Regions from separate parts of the Bacillus cereus group sp. BfR-BA-01316 genome, predicted to be linked through region 2. Evidence: a T-box and tRNA genes for the amino acid it is inferred to sense, from the RefSeq annotation. Region 2 holds a T-box; the other holds one or more tRNA genes.

Region 1 (3,280 bases), on a different contig from region 2:
ATATCATATGGCGTCGTATAATGATTTGGATCATGCAATCCATTTGGCGTTACAAAATGGCTATCTTTAGCCCCTAATTGCTTCGCCTTTTCATTCATCATATTAGCGAAATTTTCAACACTTCCTCCAATACGCTCCGCAATCGTATACGACACATCATTCGCACTCAGCACCATTAAAATCATAAGTGCAGTATTTCTATTAATAGTCTCACCAGGTTGAAACTCAATTTGATAATTACTCTTCTCTTGATCTAATGCTAATTGTGAAAACGTAAATTGATCCTCTGGCTTCGTATGCTCCATCAGTAAAATCGCCGTTAACACTTTCGTCATACTAGCAGGGAACGCACGATGATGTGCATTTTTGTCGTACAACACATCTCCTGTTTTCGCATCAATCGTAGTCGCAAACTGACTAAAAACATTCGGTCCTTCCGCAGGTGGCGGTGCCACTTGCTCCGGATTTACTCCAATATTCGTCTCAGCATATAACGTCATAGGTGTCAAAAAAAATAAACAAATAACCATAATAAAAACCGAAATTCCCTTAAAATTTACCATATGACTCTCCCTTTTCACTTTACTTTCACATTCTATAAAATAACTCTACCAATCTATATGTAATTTGTATTAAATTGGAAGAATATTCACTTTTTTACTATATCACACTTTAACGATAAGGAACATAAATATACAATAAAAAATAAGAAGGAATTACTCTTTCTTATCCTTCTCATCAATCAACGAATCTATTAACTTTTGCCCAGCTTCCTCAGCCGTAATCTCATCCGTCATACCCATAAATGACCAACCTTTAGAATCGACCCACTCAACGAACTCTTGCAAAAACTCATCATGCGTCACATCCACATCAAGAATCGAACCATCAATCGAAATCGTTCTATTTCTAGACACACGCATCTTAAACGTTTTTCTTACCATTACAATTATTCTCCCTCTACTCCTGAATATTTATAAATATCTTGTACTTCTTTTATACATGATTTCTTGAAAATTGTAAAAAGGATATATTGGCCAATTTGCATATTAAAAATGAAAATCTCTTATTATATAACCCTCACACTACATTCATTTGGTCATAAATTACGGAATACATCCATATAAAAAAAACAAAACACCTTACATTATATCACACCAAACACACTTGACTTTAGTACAACAAAATGGAATATATTAGAAAACACCTTAAAATGAGGAGGAACTCCATTGCGCGTTGTACATATTGTAAAACGAAGTGGAAAGTAAAAGATGTATGGTCGCTTCTCATAACATTCGAAAAAGATTGTCCGTATTGTTTCGGAAGACAATATATGTCTAATGATACCTTTCATCAAGCTAACGCCGCTTTACCTTTGCTATTCTTATGTCCTTTACTTGTGGATTTAAGTGACGAAAATCCTTTAGATAAATATCGTAAATAATATAATATCTACATTCAAAACCTACTTTCTATTCAGTTCTCTTCTTATTAATTCTCCCTTTATTCATTACTAGTATAATTGCACACGATCCCTCTTTAAAAACTCACTATAAAAATATTGTAAAATTTCAGTTAATTATATATAATTGCTTTAGCATAATTATTAAAGATGCTATTACATAAGCATTCTTGAAGATCCCGTAGCTCAGCAGGGAGAGCGCCACCTTGACAGGGTGGAGGTCGTGAGTTCGAGCCTCTCCGGGGTCATATCGTAAAAATAGCGGTCTATCAACTGGTAGACCGCTATTTTTATACGATGATTTAACCGATAGAACTGGCAGTAAATTATAATAACTTCCGTATTACTACGTTCTTCTTCATTTAAATAACATTAATTCTTCTAAGTATGTATTAACTTCTCGACTTTTTAGACATGAAAAATCCCCTTCAAGTAATAGTGTAACATCCATGTGTGTACATGTTTTCTCTACACTGCCTACCTAAAGGGGATAATATCAAAGAAAGCCCATTACCATATAGTGTTATTAGTGATTCAATTACTTATACCACTTGTTTTTCCTTAATAGCCTTGATAATCGATCCGGTAGCAATTAAAAGAGTCCCTGCGATAAAGAATGCTGCGCTAAGTACAAAATACGCTGTAAGTATATTAGAGTTAATAATATAATTGTACGCGTCTCCGCCCACATAAACGTGTTTATTTAACTCACTATATTCACTAGCCATATAGTACCCTTCAATTTTGTCAATTCCCTTATATAGCAGTACCGCTGAATGTAAGTAAAAAATTACCGCCCAAAATATCCATTTTTTCATGATGATATTTACTCCTGTTGTTTATCTTATTATTTATTACATGATCAAACTTATCCAATGTTTATTCAACTGGAATAAGTTTAACTTGCTCTGCTGTCTTGATAATATCACCACTACCAGTGAAGAAAGTATAATCTCCACGCCCCACTGAACTATTGCCCAGAATGGTATTTACTGTTGCTGAACCACTCTTGCTATCGAATACAACAAAGTTACTACCGCGTCCTACTGCCGTAGCCTTATAACGACCAGCAGGAATATCTTTGCCCACGATGTATTCACCTGCACCTAACATTCTAGGCTCTTCCTGCTTAGCTTTAACGCCTTCTGTAAGCTTCTGTAGTTCGCTATTCTTAGCTTGGATATCCCCATCTAATTTACCTACTTCACCCTTCTTAGCCTCTACATCTTTGCCCAGCTTATCAACTTCTGATGTTAATTGATTCTTATTAGCTACTAGAGCCAAAGTCTCTTCTACTTCAACTTTTTTATCATCAAGCTTCTTTTGCTCTGCATCAATACCTTCTTTGACTTTGCTCTTCGTGTAACTTAACTCTTTCTCTTTTTCGTCTGCTTTCGCTTTTGCCTCTTCATATGTAACCTTTTCTTTCTCGATAGCAACCTTGGCTCCACTAGCACCAATCGAATATGAAATTACTAATCCAACGATTACCGCTAAAGCTATCCATAACTTCTTTGACTTTACAATTTTCATAATTTATTCCTCCAATTGAATTCACTATATTAATATATCATACATTCAATATATTTATAACTTACAAAATGCAAGATTTCCTGTCTACTATTCCATCTAACTTCTTTCCCATCTTGAATAGCCTTTATGACCAACCTTATACGCTCTCCATGTAGTAAGCCACTATCCCTCTATACTAATTTTTTTCTTTGTCTGGTTATTAACATCCTATAGTTAATATAAATAAATGATGTTAATATACTTTAATGGGTACTCACTCAAAATTTTCCATTACAATCACAGCAT
Region 2 (3,280 bases):
TCTATTACAGGTTTATGTGACGAGGAAAGAACCGAGGATGAAGAGGAAGAGACGGTTTATGCCGAGTTGGAAGCTGATTCGGCTGAAGAGGATGAAAGTAGACCTGCGCCGCACGAAGAGGTACCAGCCTATAAAGAATCAGATGGATGGGAAGATTATGCATTTGAACCGTTTCAGCTAGAAGAAAGAAAAGAGCAAGAAATAGAAGAAGAGGCATTAGAAGAACATGAACTTGTGGAGCGTGAAGAGGAGAAAGAAACGACGCCGCAATTTGAATTGTTCGGGCGGAAAAATTTCAAGAAAGAAAAAGCGAAAAAGCAGGAAGAGCCAGAGGAAGAAGCATATTCACAGCGAGATGAAAATGCACTTTATTTAACGAAATTATTTACGAAAGAACCAGAAGAAGAATTTACGAAGTTAAGAATGTACTTCGTACAAGAAGGAGATACAATTGAATCGGTTGCAGAACGTTATGAAACGACTGTACAAAACTTATATCGTGTAAATCAATCAGAAGATATATATTTAACTACAGGGCAAATTATATATATTCCTGTTTCGAAAGCAACGGCGAAATAAGTGAGTGAGTTTTTTCACTCACCTCTTTTCTTTTCCTAGAAGCTATGTTTTGAATAAGAAAGGGTTATTCGTATGGATATTGAATTACGAAATCGCTATGAACCCATTGTGAGGCAATATAGATTGGACACTCAGCATATGGAAGAGCACGGAAGTGTAATGAAAATTTATACGAATCAAGGTCCGTATGCGTTAAAGAAAATACAAGATAGAAAATTAGAGCGGAATAATTTTTTGCACCATATTCAATATTTGAAGGAGAAAGGTTTTTCGAATTATGTACCTATCTATCATACGACGGACGGGAATTATGTTTTAAGTGATGGGACGTATAGTTATTATTTAATGCCTTGGTTAGAACGTGCGGAAGGAAATGGCGAAGATAATGATCAATACCATAAGATGTTTCAAACGCTCGGGACGTTGCATCAAAAAACGGTGAAAGAGGAGACTTATACAGAAGAAGATTTAGAAAAACATTATACAAATATATCCGACCGTTGGGAGAATGATGGTGAGATATTAGAAGAGTTTCTTTTAGAATCTGAAGCGAAGTGGTATATGTCCCCATTTGAATTACAATATTGTACGTATTATCACCATGTTATGAGAGCGCGTGAGTTTGCAACGAAACAATTAAGTGAATGGCATGATGCAATGAAAGAAAAGGAAAAAACACGTACTACTTTCGTTCATGGAAATGTATCGCTTAATCACTTTTTATTTGATTATGAACGAAACGGTTATTTTATTAGTTTAGAAAAGTCTCAGTTTGCTACACCGGTACAGGATATCGTCAGCTTTTATTCAAGGTCTTTGAACACATATCCAATTGCGCGGAGTGACCGCTTTGAATGGTATCAAATGTATCAAAAAAATTTTCCATTTACGAAAGAGGAGCAGCTTCTTATGTTTGCGTATATGACGTACCCGTCGCATTTTATTCGGCAAATTCAGTCGTATACGAAAAGAAGAAAGAGTCGTAATGAAGAAAATGAGCTTCGCGGGGTGAAAATTCTGCAGCAATCGCATTGGCTCATTAGTAATACAGAATATTTCCTTTCGCAATTACAAGCTGCCCAGCAAGGGAACGGATAAAGAAGATAAGTAGGGAGAACCCTGCTTATCTTTTTTTATTAGTTCCATAAAGAGATAAAGGTCGTAGTTTCAAATTTATCTTGACGAATAAGGTTTCGTTTTTTACACTATTGTATATAATAATTAACAATCACATAAATGCATTGAAGGGGAAGAGTATAACATGAAACGTCTTCAGAGAGGGGAACCATTGGCTGGGAGGTTCTCTAGATAGTTATGTTAGAAGGTAGCCCTGGAGCATCTTTTCTGAACGGAATGATTCTTATTAGGAAAAGACGGATTTGTCCGTTATCAAATTAAGAGTATAAGCAAATTCTGAATTTGTTTGTAAATAAAGGTGGTACCGCGATGTCCCTCGTCCTTTTTTGGATGAGGGGCATTTTTTATTTCAAGGAGGGAAAATAATGTCAAACACGGAAAAGAATTTACCAACTAAATATGATCATATGTCCGTTGAGGAAGGCCTTTACAAGTGGTGGCTTGAAGGCAAATATTTCGAAGCAACAGGAGATGAGAAGAAACAACCATATACAATTGTAATTCCACCTCCGAACGTAACTGGTAAGTTACACTTAGGTCATGCTTGGGATACGACGCTTCAAGATATTTTAACTCGTACAAAGCGTATGCAAGGTTACGATGTATTATGGCTTCCAGGAATGGACCATGCCGGTATCGCAACGCAAGCGAAAGTAGAAGGAAAACTTCGTGAAGAAGGTATTTCACGTTACGATCTTGGCCGTGAGAAATTCCTTGAAAAAGCTTGGGAATGGAAAGAAGAATACGCTTCTCACATTCGTCAACAATGGGGGAAAGTTGGTTTAGGACTAGACTATTCTCGTGAACGCTTCACATTAGACGAAGGTTTATCTAACGCTGTTAATAAAGTATTCGTTCAATTATATGAAAAAGGCTTAATTTACCGCGGTGAGTATATCATCAACTGGGATCCAGCAACACGCACAGCTCTTTCTGATATTGAAGTAATTCATAAAGAAGTTCAAGGTGCATTCTACCATATGAACTATCCGTTAACAGACGGTTCTGGTCACATTCGCCTTGCAACTACTCGTCCAGAAACAATGCTTGGTGATACAGCGGTAGCAGTTCATCCAGAAGATGATCGCTACAAACATTTAATCGGAAAAACAGTTACACTTCCAATCGTAGGCCGTGAGATTCCGATTATTGCTGATGAATACGTAGAAAAAGACTTTGGAACAGGCGTTGTAAAAATTACACCAGCTCATGACCCGAATGACTTTGAAGTAGGTAACCGTCATGACTTACCACGTATCTTAGTAATGAACGAAAATGGAACGATGAACGAAAAAGCTGGTAAGTATAACGGTATGGATCGTTTCGAATGCCGTAAAGAGTTAGTGAAAGACTTACAAGAAGCTGGCGTATTAGTAGAAATCGAGCCTCATATGCACTCAGTAGGTCATAGTGAGCGTAGCGGTGCAGTTGTTGAGCCTTATTTATCAACACAATGGTTCGTAAAAATGGCTCCACTTGCTGAAAAAGCAGTAGAGCTTCAACAAAAAGAAGAAGAAAAAGTAACGTTCGTACCAGAGCGTTTTGAAAACACATACTTACGCTG

What was found. A T-box is a leader RNA that pairs with one kind of tRNA and senses whether it is charged. The one in region 2 lies ahead of MR071_RS16350 (valine--tRNA ligase), so its partner is inferred to be a tRNA-Val.
Region 1: it encodes a tRNA-Val, which carries the amino acid that the T-box ahead of MR071_RS16350 (valine--tRNA ligase) is inferred to sense. The anticodon was not compared.

What each region holds. Positions count from the first base shown of each region.
Region 1 is NZ_JAKUGX010000033.1:2,941-6,220, forward strand. It holds gene MR071_RS20560 (D-alanyl-D-alanine carboxypeptidase family protein) at 1-563, opposite strand, end outside; gene MR071_RS20565 (hypothetical protein) at 717-944, opposite strand; gene MR071_RS20570 (hypothetical protein) at 1,229-1,444, shown strand; tRNA gene MR071_RS20575 (tRNA-Val) at 1,638-1,710, shown strand; gene MR071_RS20580 (hypothetical protein) at 2,005-2,280, opposite strand; gene MR071_RS20585 (hypothetical protein) at 2,342-2,995, opposite strand.
Region 2 is NZ_JAKUGX010000021.1:49,890-53,169, forward strand. It holds gene spoVID (stage VI sporulation protein D) at 1-579, shown strand, start outside; gene ysxE (spore coat protein YsxE) at 652-1,677, shown strand; T-box leader at 1,812-2,043, shown strand; gene MR071_RS16350 (valine--tRNA ligase) at 2,082-3,280, shown strand, end outside.